3 regions of the Rhodoferax sp. SPJ21 genome follow, and region 3 is predicted to be linked to each of the others. Evidence: predicted binding sites of a transcription regulator. Region 3 holds the regulator's gene; each other region holds the start of a gene.
What was found. The regulator sigma-54, encoded in region 3, starts transcription at its own class of promoters, with help from an activator protein. The targets are predictions, from matches to a motif close to TGGCANGNAANCTGCTTT.
Positions count from the first base shown of each region.

Region 1: a site for sigma-54 is predicted at 2,014-2,031, ahead of glnA (type I glutamate--ammonia ligase). Genes of this name have one in related genera too.
Region 2: a site for sigma-54 is predicted at 2,291-2,308, ahead of AC4BBN_RS13740 (PQQ-dependent methanol/ethanol family dehydrogenase). Genes of this name have one in related genera too.

Region 1 is NZ_JBYZMO010000001.1:322,450-326,701, reverse strand. Features, by position in the region: gene AC4BBN_RS01395 (sterol desaturase family protein) at 1-133, shown strand, start outside; gene AC4BBN_RS01390 (EI24 domain-containing protein) at 158-1,063, shown strand; gene AC4BBN_RS01385 (competence/damage-inducible protein A) at 1,029-1,868, shown strand; gene glnA (type I glutamate--ammonia ligase) at 2,079-3,494, shown strand; gene AC4BBN_RS01375 (hypothetical protein) at 3,655-4,146, shown strand; gene glnL (nitrogen regulation protein NR(II)) at 4,143-4,252, shown strand, end outside.
Region 2 is NZ_JBYZMO010000002.1:1,243,118-1,247,369, reverse strand. Features, by position in the region: gene AC4BBN_RS13745 (c-type cytochrome) at 53-385, opposite strand; gene AC4BBN_RS13740 (PQQ-dependent methanol/ethanol family dehydrogenase) at 463-2,160, opposite strand; gene AC4BBN_RS13735 (FAD:protein FMN transferase) at 2,447-3,430, opposite strand; gene AC4BBN_RS13730 (4Fe-4S binding protein) at 3,427-4,252, opposite strand, start outside.
Region 3 is NZ_JBYZMO010000002.1:3,472-7,723, forward strand. Features, by position in the region: gene AC4BBN_RS07775 (THUMP domain-containing class I SAM-dependent RNA methyltransferase) at 1-1,032, opposite strand, end outside; gene AC4BBN_RS07780 (RNA polymerase factor sigma-54) at 1,077-2,654, opposite strand; gene lptB (LPS export ABC transporter ATP-binding protein) at 2,662-3,414, opposite strand; gene lptA (lipopolysaccharide transport periplasmic protein LptA) at 3,423-4,046, opposite strand; gene AC4BBN_RS07795 (thiol:disulfide interchange protein DsbA/DsbL) at 4,156-4,252, opposite strand, start outside.

The sequences.
Region 1 (4,252 bases), on a different contig from region 3:
GCGCTACGACCCCACCGGTATCCGCGACCAGTTGGAGAGCGAGGGTGGACGCGATTACGGCCGAAGCTTCTGGCGCCAGCAGTGGCTGGGTTTGCGCCGCCTGTGGGCAAGTTTGGCGGTTACCAGGCCTTAACCGCATGCGGGTATGCTTGCCCCCATGAAGTTGCTACTTGATTCTTTCTGGCGCGCCGTAGCCTACTGCGTGCACCCCCGGGTAATTGCACTTTCGTTTTTGCCCCTTCTGTTGATGGTGGCCTTGTCACTGGGCCTGGGTTATTTTTACTGGGAACCGGCCTTGGACGCGGTGCGCGGCATGTTGGACGCGTCCGAGTGGGTGGGCCGCATGTGGGCCTGGCTGGAGACTGCAGGCGTGGGTCAGCTCAAGGTGGCGCTGGCGCCTTTGCTGGTGATCTTTGCCATTACCCCGCTGATCGTGGTGTTGTCCCTACTGGCGGTGGCCCTGATGATGACGCCGGCCCTGGTGTCTCTGGTGGCTGAGCGGCGATTTTCCCAATTGGAAAAGAAAAACGGCGGCACGCTGATTGGTGGCCTGTTCTGGGCGCTGGGTTCGGTGCTTCTGGCCGTCGTCGCCATGGTGGTTTCAATGCCTTTGTGGCTGGTGCCGCCCTTGATACTGGTGCTGCCGCCGCTGATCTGGGGTTGGCTGACTTACCGCGTCATGGCCTATGATGCACTGGCGGTACATGCCAGCAAGCAGGAGCGGCGAGAGATTTTCCGGCGTCACCGCGTCACCTTGCTGGGTATGGGGGTGCTGGCTGGCTACCTGGGCGCTGCGCCCAGCCTAGTATGGGCCTCGGGGGCTTTGTTTGCCGCCGCTTTTGTGGTGCTGGTGCCTGTGGCGATCTGGATCTACACCCTGGTGTTTGCGTTCTCCTCGCTGTGGTTTACCCACTATGTGCTGGCCGCCTTGCAGGCCTTGCGTGCCGAGGTGTCTGTGTCTGCCATGCCGGCCCGCGCCGCTGCGGGCCCGGTTGTTGATGTCGAACCCAAAACGGAATCTGTTGCCCATGAGCCTGCCAACCCCATCCTCCCAGCCCCATAAGTCGGCGCCGGTTTTCGGCTTGGTCATCGTCGGCGACGAGATCATGTCTGGCAAGCGTGCCGATAAGCATCTGCCCAAGGTCATCGAACTGCTGGGCGCGCGCGGCCTGCAACTGGGCTATGCCGAGTACGTGGGCGACGATCCTGTGCGCATCACCAGCACCTTGAGCCGCGCGTTTGCCTCGGGCGACGTGGTGTTCTCTACCGGCGGCATAGGTGCCACCCCCGACGACCATACGCGCCAGTGCGCAGCACGGGCACTGGACCTGCCACTAGCCTTGCACCCGCAAGCCGAGGTTCTGATACGTGAGCGTATGCAGGACACTGCGCGCGAACAAGGCACGCTGTACGAGCCAAACCGTCCAGATAACATCCACCGGCTGAACATGGGCGTATTTCCACAAGGCGCCCGCATCATTCCCAACCCGTACAACAAGATTCCGGGCTTTTCCGTGGAGCATGTGCACTTTGTGCCCGGCTTCCCGGTGATGGCCTGGCCTATGGTGGAATGGGTGTTGGACCAGTACTACCACCCGTGGTTCCGGCAGGAAGCCTGGGTGGAGAAATCGGTCATCGTGTATGGCAGCATGGAGGCCACGTTGACCCCGCTGATGGAAGCACTGGAGCAGCGTTTCGAGGGCGTCAAGGTGTTCAGCCTGCCCAGCGTGGACCACGCTGAACATGGTCGCCACATTGAGTTGGGCGTGAAGGGTTTGCCCAGCCTGGTAGACCTGGCCTATCCGGCCATGTTGGCGGGTCTGCACAATTTTGATGTGCAATTGGGCCCCGAATTGGTGCGTTCTTAATTGCACAAATTTGGTGCAAAAACCAAAATCCAATTTGGTGCATTGACGCGGTATTTGTTTCTCGGACGGGCCGTATTCCCGCTGAAGGCCGCCGCGGCCAAGGCAAAATACAAGGGTGGATGTGTTCACAAATGGCCTCGGCTGGTGGCATAGAAACTGCATTCCCTTCTCAGTGATTTATTTTTGCTCAACCTAACCAGGAGATTCTTGATGGCAAAGACCGTCGCAGACGTGATGAAGATGGTGAAAGAAAGCGAAGTCAAGTTTGTTGACTTCCGTTTCACCGATACCCGCGGCAAGGAACAGCACGTGACCGTGCCTGTGTCGCACTTCGACGAAGACAAGTTCACGTCGGGCCATGCTTTTGACGGCTCCTCGATCGCTGGTTGGAAGGGCATTGAAGCTTCGGACATGCAACTGATGCCCGATGCCAACACCGCCAACATCGATCCGTTCTTCGAAGAAACGACGATGATCCTGACCTGCGACGTGGTCGATCCAGCCGACGGCAAGCCGTACGAGCGCGATCCCCGTTCGCTGGCCAAGCGCGCAGAAGCCTACATGAAGGCCTCCGGCCTGGGCGACACCGCCTACTTCGGACCAGAACCCGAATTCTTCGTGTTTGACAGCGTGCGCTGGCAAAACGACATGTCCGGCTGCTACTCCAAGATCGATTCGGAAGAAGCGGCCTGGAACACCGGCAAGGAATACGAGCACGGCAATACGGGCCACCGTCCTGCAGTCAAGGGCGGCTACTTCCCCGTGCCTCCAGTTGACAGCTTCCAGGACATGCGTTCGGAAATGTGCCTGGTGCTGGAATCCCTGGGCATTCCCGTCGAAGTGCACCACCACGAAGTGGCCAACGCAGGCCAAATGGAATTGGGTACCAAGTTCAGCACGCTGATCCAGCGCGCTGACTGGGTCCAACTGCAAAAGTACGTGATCCAGAACGTGGCCCACGCCTACGGCAAGACCGCGACTTTCATGCCCAAGCCCATCGTTGGCGATAACGGTTCCGGCATGCACGTGCACCAGTCCGTGTGGAAAGACGGCAAGAACCTGTTTGCTGGCGACGGCTATGCAGGTCTGTCGGAATACGCGTTGTTCTACATCGGCGGCATCATCAAGCACGCCCGTGCACTGAACGCCATCACCAACCCTGGCACCAACAGCTACAAGCGCCTGGTTCCTGGTTATGAAGCGCCTGTGAAGCTGGCTTACTCGGCCAAGAACCGCTCGGCTTCGATCCGTATTCCTTTCGTGGCAAACCCCAAGGGTCGCCGGGTGGAAGCACGTTTCCCCGATCCACTGATGAACCCCTACCTGGGCTTCTCGGCTCTGCTGATGGCAGGTCTGGACGGCGTGGAAAACAAGATCCATCCTGGCGAAGCCGCTACGAAGGATCTGTACCATCTGCCACCCGAAGAAGACAAGCTGATCCCCACCGTCTGCCACAGCCTGGACCAAGCGCTCGAATGCCTGGACAAAGACCGTGCGTTCCTGACCAAGGGTGGCGTGTTCACCGATGCCTACATCGATGCGTACATCGACCTGAAGATGCAGGAAGTCACGCGCTTGCGCATGGCCACCCACCCGGTGGAATTCGACATGTACTACTCGCTGTAATCAGCGGTACCAGCCTGGGAACGCACGCAACGCGCAACCAGGCTTCCCATAAGGACGGCGCAAGCCGTCCTTTTTGCGTTTTGGCTTGGGAAAGCAATAGAAACAGAGTACCGTTGCGGCAACCCATTCTGATAAGGCCCAGTCGGCATATTCCATGAGCATGAAACCCTATTGGCTACTGATTTTGGCGGCTGCCTCGGCACCGCTTTTTGCGCAGGACAACGCGGTCTACCGCTGCGGCAATGAGTACACCAACTCCATCAAAGACCCCAAGGCCGCTGCAGCCCGTGGCTGCAAATTGGTAGAAGGTGGCAATGTCAGCGTGATCCAGGGCCCACGGCCAGATGCGAACCCAGCAGCCGTGCGAGCGCCTGCCGCCAACAATGGCGGTGGCGCCGAGCAGCGTGCGCGCGACAGCGACGCCCGGATGATCCTGGAGGCCGAGCTCAAAAAGGCCGAGGCCCGGCAGGCCGACTTGCTCAAAGAGTACAACCAGGGCGAGCCTGAAAAGCAGGGCGGAGAAGCCCGCAACTACCAGAAGTACATAGACCGTGTAGCCGATCTCAAGGCCGCCATTGCCCGCAACGAGAGCGATATCGCTGGGCTGAAGCGCGAGCTAGCCCGTCTTCCACCTTCTAAAACCACTCCCTGAATACCTTGAACACCCCGACCAACCCCCATATTGCGCGCTTTCAGGCGTTTGATTTGCTGGCCACGCTGGTGGCGGTGCTGCGTAGCGACGGCGCGGTGATGTTTGC
Region 2 (4,252 bases), 1.2 Mb from region 3:
GTGCTGTAGGTATCTCTACAGCACTGCTCGGCCCCGGCCTGCGGGACCGAATTTATTTCTGTACGGTAAGAATCCAGCGTGCCAGCAGGTTGAGGTCGTCCTTGCCCAGCGCGGCATGCGGCGGCATCGGAATGCGGCCCCATTTGCCCTTGGATCCGTACTGAATGGACTGCGCCAGCGAGGCTACCGCATCCTTGTCGTCGCTGTATTTGGCGGCTACGCTGGAGTAGGACGGACCGACCACTTTTTCCGCAGCAGAGTGGCAGCTGAAACAACCGCTGCTTTTGGCCAACTCCATTGCCGACTTGGCATCCGCCTGGCTCAAGGGCTGTGACGCATGGACGGCCCCCATGGCCATCAAAAGGGGGATTGCTAGGATTTTCATATAACAACTCAATCAAAATAAAACCAGGTTCTGGCCGGGCCGCTGAGCATCCGGCCAGAACCGCGAGGCAGGACGCCTTAGGACTTGGGCAGCTTGAAGGTCCAGACCGAACCGCCTTGTTCAAGGAAGTTCACTTTCTTGGCCACTTCACCACCCCACAAAGGCACAGCACCACCCCAGCCGGACACCACGCTCACGTACTGGTCGTTGCCATCTTTCCAGGTGATAGGAGGGGCCACCACGCCAGAGCCGGTCTGGAACTGCCACAGCACCTTGCCGGTCTTCGCATCGGCGGCCTTCAGGTAGCCTTCTGGCGTACCCCAGAACACCAGATCTCCGGCAGTGGTCAGCACGCCACCCCAGAGCGGCGCGCTGTTCTTGACTTCCCAGGCCACATTGCCGGTCTTGGGATCGATCGCGCGCAAGGAGCCAATGTGGTCTTCAAACAAAGGCTTGATGGTGAAGCCAGCACCCAGGTAGGCACCACCCTTTTTGTAACTGATGGGCTCGTTCCAGATCTCCATGCCCCACTCGTTGGTGGGTACGTAGAACAGCTTGGTTTTGGGGCTGTAGGCCATGGGCATCTGGTTCTTGCCGCCAAGGAAGCCGGGCGCTGCGAACACAGATGCGCCCTTCTTGCCGTCGCCGCCCTCTGCCGACGGATCTCCCGGACGGTTGGCAGGATCGAAGTTGGGTCGGCCGGTTTTCAAGTCGATGCTGGTGGCCCAGGTGGTCTTCTTGACGAAGGGGAAGGCGTTGAGCAACTTACCTGCGGTCGCGTCGATCACGTAGAAGAAACCATTGCGGTCGGCCTTGCCGCCCACGCGTTTTCCGTCCATGTCGAAGGTCACAAACTCGTTCACGCCGTCAAAGTCCCAAGCATCGTTGGGCGTGCCCTGGTAGTGCCAGACGATCTTGCCAGTCTTCACGTCGATGGCCACAGTGGACGCGGAATACAGGTTGTCGCCCTTGCGCACATGGCTGTTCCAGGGGCCGGGATTGCCGGTGCCGAAGTAGGCCAAACCGGTCTTCGCGTCGTAGGTGCCGCCCAGCCAGGTGGCAGCGCCACCGGTCTTCCAGGTCTCGCCGGGCCAGGACGCATTGGTAGTGCCGGTGATGCCGTTTTCCTTGCCGTTCAGGTAACCCATATGGCCTTCGACCATGGGGCGGCTCCAAACCAACTTGCCGGTCTTGGGGTCGCGTGCCTCAACACGGCCTACCACGCCAAATTCGCCGCCGGACACGCCGGTCAGCAGCAGGCCCTCGGCGATCAGCGGCGCAGCGGTGTAGCTGTAGCCAGCTGAATAGTCGTCGATTTTTTCACGCCACACCACCTTGCCGGTGTTCTGGTCCAAAGCCACCAGCTGCGCGTCCAACGTACCGAAAATCACCAGGTTGTCGTAGAGCGCGGCGCCACGGTTCACCACGTCACAGCAAGGCATGATGCCCTCGGGCAAGCGGTGCTCGTATTTCCACAGCTTCTCGCCGGTCTTCACGTCGATGGCAAAGATGCGTGAGTACGAAGCCGTGACGAACATCTTGCCCTTGTAGACCAGGGGCTGCGATTCCTGGCCGCGCTGCTTCTCGCCACCAAAGGACATGGACCACACGGGCGCCAGCTTGCTGACGTTGCTGGTGTTGATCGTGGTCAGGGGAGAGAAGCGTTGACCCTGGGTACCGAGGCCCCAGCTCAGCACGGATTCTGGATGCGTCGCATCCCCTGCAATCATGGCGTCGGTAACCTGCGCCGACACTTGCGTGCCTGCCGCCACCATGAGTAAGCCGAGAAGTTTTCTGTTCACAATCGTGTCTCCTGTTTATTAGCTGGCTCGAAATACCGCCTCTTCAAGGGCGGTGACATCGGTTCCCGCCTTGCACATCGCAAAGCCATCAACCACCTGCATTTGCGCAATATGTATGCCAGTGGATTTGAGGTTTATTTCGCCCTGGATCTACAGGTAAAACCGAAGCAACTGCGCCATCTGCAAGGTGAGGGTCGAGCCAGGCTGCTGCACTCTGCAACACTGTTCCAATATGAGCCAGTGGACGGAACAACCAAGCTCAGGCGGGCAGCAGCGTGACACCCGGCGTGGCCTGCCAAACGCCTTTTTTATCGACCACCAGCACATCCACATTCCAGACCTTGGCCAGTTGCAGGGACTGTTTGAAGCCAGCAACAAACATCACCTTGGTCAAGGCGTCGGCCAACACGCAACTCGGAGCCAGCACACTTACGCACGACAGGCCAGACGGTGAATAACCGGTCGCAGGATCGAAGATGTGGTGGTGCTGGAAGTCGGCACTGAAGCTGCACTGGCTGTCCGCCGAGGTCGCCACACAGCGCCCGTCCAGGGCGATGCGCGCCAGCACAGCCTGCGCATCACGCGGATCGGCTAGGCCCAAGGTCCAGGGCCGGTCGGGCGCAGGCGCACCCAAGGCCGCCCATTCCCCGGTATCGATCAAGGCATGCTGTATGCCCAGGGCCTGCAAACGCGCACGCACCCGGTCCGCCGCGTAGCCCTGCGCAATGCCGTTGAGGGTAATGCCCATTCCCTGCTGCTGCAACGCGATGCCATCTTCCGCAATCTGCAACTGCCGCCAATCGACCCGCTTGCGCGCGCTGCGCACTGCCCCGGGTGTAGGCAGCCGACCCTGGCTTTGGGCAGCCTCAAAAACCGTCCACAGGGGTTGCACCGTCACGTCGAATGTGCCGTGGCTGCGCGCCGATACCGATTGGGCAATACGCAAAATTTCGACCAAATCGGGATGTGGATTTTGCAAACTACCGCTGCGGTTGAGTTCGCAGATCGCACTGTTGGGCCGGAAGAGGCTCATTTGGTCTTCGATCTGCCGGATGGCGTCGCGGACTGTGTCGAGCGCATGCTCCGCCAGCGCGGCATCCGCATGGCCCACACGGACCGTCATGGCAGTGCCCAGACCCGTCAGCGTGCGCGCATGCCATTGCAGGCCATCAGGCTGCCGGGCCTGGGACAGGCCGGCACCGCACAGGCCGATGGAAGTCTGGAGAAAGGTACGGCGCTTCATGCTGTGTCTCCGGCGATGGCGGTGAGCGGAACGATGGGTATCACCAACTTCTGGGCGGCTTTGCGTTTGCCGTTGAAAACCGGCACACAGAGTTCGTCACTCTCGTAGATCACCACGCAATCCATGCACTGGAAGCACTCGCCATAGTCCACCTTACCAGCCTTGTCGATGGCCTGGTAGGCGCAGTCGCTGCGGCAGCGCTGGCAGGGCTTGCCGCACTCCACACGTCGTTTGATCCAGTCGAAGCGGCGCAACCGGCCCAACAGCGCCATGCCCGCGCCCAGGGGGCAGAGGTAACGGCAATAGCCCTTGTAGAAAAAGGCACTCAGGCCGACGGTGAACACCGCCCACAGCACGAACGGCCAGGCGCGCACGAAGTTCAGCGTGATGCTGGTCTTGAAGGGCTCGACTTCCACCAGCCGATCGCTCCAGGTTACAGACACACAGGCCGACAACAAGATGCCCGCAAGGATGAAATACTTGAGCAACTTCAGCCGCGCATCCAGCTGCGTCGAGACGCGCAGTTGACGGATGCCAAGCCGCAGCGTCAACTTGCTGACCAGCTCCTGCAACGCGCCGAACGGGCACAGCCAGCCGCAAAACGTGCCCCGCCCCCATACAAAGAAAGTGACCGCCGCAAAGGCCCACAGCAGCACCGTCATCGGGTCGTACAAAAAGAACACCAGGCTCCGGTGTGCCAGCACGGCCTGGATGACGGCGACGAAATTCACCACCGACAACTGGCCCTGCGCGTACCAGCCGATGAAGACCAGTGTGAACAGCAGATAACCGGTGCGGAAGACTTCCAGCCGGCGCTGGCTG
Region 3 (4,252 bases):
GCGCTTCCAGTGGGTGGCCAGCTGGGGGAAGAAGTCGGCGCTGCCGTCTTCGGTCTGCGCGGCTTCGCGCCGGCCAGCGACACCGGCGACTTCAATCCGCTCGCCGTAGGGCGGGTTCAGCAGCATCACGCCGGACTCGGCTGGCGGCATGCGCTGCAAGGCATCGCCGCCACGGAACTCGACCACACCGCTGACACCCGCGCGCTCGGCATTGCGGGTCGCGAAATCGACCATGCGGAAGGCCACATCGCTGCCGAAGATCTGCGTCTGGGGCTCGTGCTCAGCCTCGTGGGCCTGGTCCTGGATGATGGACCACACATGGGGCTGGAACGGCAGCAGCTTCTCAAAGCCAAAGCGGCGCAGGCTGCCGGGCGCAATATTGCAGGCGATCTGCGCGGCCTCGATCGCGATGGTGCCGCTGCCGCAGCAGGGGTCGTACAGGGGCGTGGTGCCGTCCCAGCCGCTGGCGGCGATCATGGCCGCAGCCAGCGTCTCTTTCAGCGGCGCGTCGCCCTTGTCTTCACGCCAGCCGCGCTTGAACAGCGCGTCGCCCGAGGTGTCGATGTAGATGGTGGCGCGCTCGGTGGTCAGGTGCAGGTAGATGCGCACATCGGGCCACTGCACGTTCACGTCAGGGCGCACGCCGGTCTTGAAGCGGAAGCGGTCGGCCACCGCGTCCTTCACCTTGAGCGCGGCGAAGTTCAGCGAATTCAGCGGGCTGTGCTGGGCCGTGACCTCGATCTTGAAGCTTTGCTTGGGCGTGAACCAGATCTCCCAGGCCACATTGCTGGCGGCTTCGTACAGGTCTTTTTCGCTGCGGTATTCGGTGTTGGACAGCTCGATCAGCACACGCTGCGCCAGGCGGCTGTGCAGATTCAGGCGCATCGCGTCGCGCCAGGAGGAACGCACCAGCGTGCCGCCCCGCATCACGCGCAGGTCTTCGCCCTGCAGGCCGGTAATGCCATGCACCTCTTCGGCCAGCAGCTCTTCCACGCCGGCGGCGCAGGGTAAAAATAGTTGAAGTTGGTTCATATCAATCGTTTCATAGCGTCACCGGGCTTGTCCGGTGCCGTCCATTACAAAGCCTTGCGCAGATTCGTCGGAGCAATTCTGAGCGCTTCGCGGTACTTGGCCACGGTGCGGCGCGCGCATTCAATGCCCTGCTCTTTCAGCATGTCGGACAGCTGGCTGTCGCTGAGCGGCTTCTTGGGGTCTTCAGACGAAACAAACTGTTTGATCAGCGCGCGCACCGCAGTGCTGGACGCATTGCCGCCGGTCTCGGTCCCCAGGGACGAACCGAAGAAATACTTCAGCTCGAAGGTACCGTAGGGCGTGGCCATGTATTTGGCGGTGGTGACGCGGCTGATGGTGGACTCGTGCAGACCCAGCTCGTCGGCGATCTCGCGCAGCACCAGGGGGCGCATGGCCAACGCACCGTGGCTGAAGAAGTTCTTCTGCCGCTCGACGATAGCGTTGCTGACCCGCAAGATGGTGTCAAAGCGCTGCTGGATGTTCTTGATGAACCAGCGCGCCTCCTGCAAGCGTTGCTGCAGCGCGGCATTGTTCGACGAGTCCTTGCCGCCGCCCTTGTGCTGGCGCAGCGCATTGGCGTAGATGTCGTGCACGCGCAAGCGCGGCATGACCTCGGCATTCAGCTGCACGCGGAAGCGGGCCTGGCCACCACGCCCGACCTTGACCACAATCACGTCGGGCACCACGATGTTGCGCTCCACATCGACAAAGCGCCGCCCCGGCTTGGGCTCCAGCCTAGCGATCAGCGCCATGGCGGCCTTGATGTCGGTCTCGGTGGCGCGGCACAGCTGGGCCAGGCGCTTCACGTCGCGCCGGGCCAGCAGATCCATGGACTGGCGGCAGATGCGCATAGCCACCTTGCGTGCAGGGTCCTCGCCCAGCACGGACTGCAAACTCTGCAGCTGCAGCAACAGGCATTCGCCCAGATGCCGTGCGCCCACGCCCGCCGGCTCCAGGCTTTGCAGCAAGCTCAGCGCCACGGTGAAGCGGTGTACCAGCTCTTCCACGCTCTCGGCGTCGTCGCCGGCCAGGCCACGCGCCAGGGTTTCGAAATCGTCTTCCAGGTAGCCGTCGTCGTTCAGCGACTCGATCAAAAAGCGCAGCGCAGCCTGGTCCACCTCGCCCAGCCGCAGGGCCAGGGCCTGGCGGTGCAAATAGCTGGTCAGCGACTCCTGGTTGCGGGCCAGCTCGGTGGCGTCCATCTCGCCGTCATCGCCCAGGTTGTTCTGGCGCGCCGGGGCATCGCCACCCCATTCGCTGTCGTCGGGTTTGATCTCGGAAGTGCCGTCGCCATCCCAGCTGGTGTCGTCACCGCCGGTCAAAGGGGATTCAGCATCATTTGGGGCTTCCGCGCTGGATTCACTTGCGTATTCAGCTATAGAACTTGTAGCAACCTCAGCCTCACGCTCCCCTGTGCTGACCGGCGTATCGGACTGGGCCAGGCCGAACTCCTCGCGTGGAGCCTCGTCCATATTGCGTTCCAGAAACGGGTTGTCGTCCAGCATCTGGTCCACTTCCTGGCTCAGTTCCAGGGTGGACAGTTGCAGCAGGCGGATGGACTGCTGCAACTGGGGCGTCAGCGCCAGATGCTGTGAAACGCGTAGGGATAAGCCTTGCTTCATCGGGACATCACATCTTGAAATGTTCGCCGAGGTAGACGCGACGCACATCGGCGTTGTCCACAATCTCGGACGGCGTGCCCTCGGCCAGCACATGGCCGTCGCTGATGATGTAGGCGTGGTCGCAAATGCCCAGCGTTTCACGCACGTTGTGGTCGGTGATCAGCACGCCAATGCCGCGCGACTTCAGGAAGCCGATGATGCGCTGGATCTCGATCACGGCAATCGGGTCGATACCGGCAAAGGGCTCGTCCAGCAGAATGAAACGGGGCTGGGTGGCCAGGGCACGGGCGATTTCCACACGGCGGCGCTCGCCACCGGACAAGGCCATGGCCGACGACTCACGCAAATGCTCCACCCGCAGATCCTGCAGCAGGGCCGTCAGGCGCTTTTCGATCTCGGCGTGGGTGAGGGATTTGCCGGCCTCGTCGTGCTGCAGTTCCAGCACGGCGCGCACGTTCTCTTCCACCGTGAGCTTGCGGAAAATCGAGGCTTCCTGGGGCAGATAGCTCAGGCCCAGGCGCGAACGCCGGTGGATGGGCATGTGCTCCACCGACTGGCCGTCGATGGAAATATGGCCGCCATCGGCCCGCACCAGGCCCACGATCATGTAGAAGGAAGTAGTTTTGCCCGCACCGTTGGGGCCTAGCAGGCCCACCACCTCGCCTTTTTTGACGGCCAGGGTCACGTCTTTCACGACCTTGCGCTTGCCGTAGGCTTTTTGCAGATGGCGCGCCTCCAGGCGGCTTTCTCCCGACTCCACCACCGCCGTCACTTCTTCATGCCCTCCAGCGTGGTAGTGGAGCGCAGCACCGGTGCAGCACCGGCAGGCGCCGTGCCGCTAGGGGCCGACGCTGCGGCCTTGGGGGTCAACATGGCGCGTACGCGGCCATTCTGGCCACCGGGATTGCTGCCGGCTGTGCCACTGTCCACGGTGAATACGTCGGTGGTGTTGTCGTAGACGATCAGTTCACCGGTGATTTCGTCGTTCACCTTGCTGCCAACCAGGCGGCGCAAAATGGCCCGCTTGATGAAACGCACGTTGTCCAGCTTGCTGCTGTACTCGATGGTTTCGCCCTCGCCTTCTATGTATTCGTCCAGGCCGTCGCGCTTCTGCTTGAAATACGCCAGCTTGCCCGGCTCGGCCGTCACCACGCCGAACTGGTTGCCCTCGGCGTCCTGGCGCACATCGACGCGGGCGCCACGGATGATGATGGTGCCCTTGGTCATCACCACCTTGCCGGTAAAAACGTTGGTCTGCTTCAGATCGTCATAGCGCGCCGCGTCCGCCTCGATATTCATAGGCTTAAGTTTGTCGGCTTTTTCCGCGTGGGCTGCTCCGCCTAGGCCGACGAAACAAACCAAGAGCAATGAGAGTAGGGTGTTGATTTTCATAGAGGCACGAATCTTGCAATCCATTGTAACGGCCAGCCACCCTGAGTTGGACGTAGCCAGAAAAAAGCCCGCTGACGCGGGCTTTTTCATCTCTCTGGCCTTGACGGAATCAGGCTTTCTTGCGCTGCTCGGCCACCAGATATTCCACGATGGTCAGTGCGCGCGGCATGTTCTGCGCCTGGCTGCCGTCGGTGTAGAACTTGCCG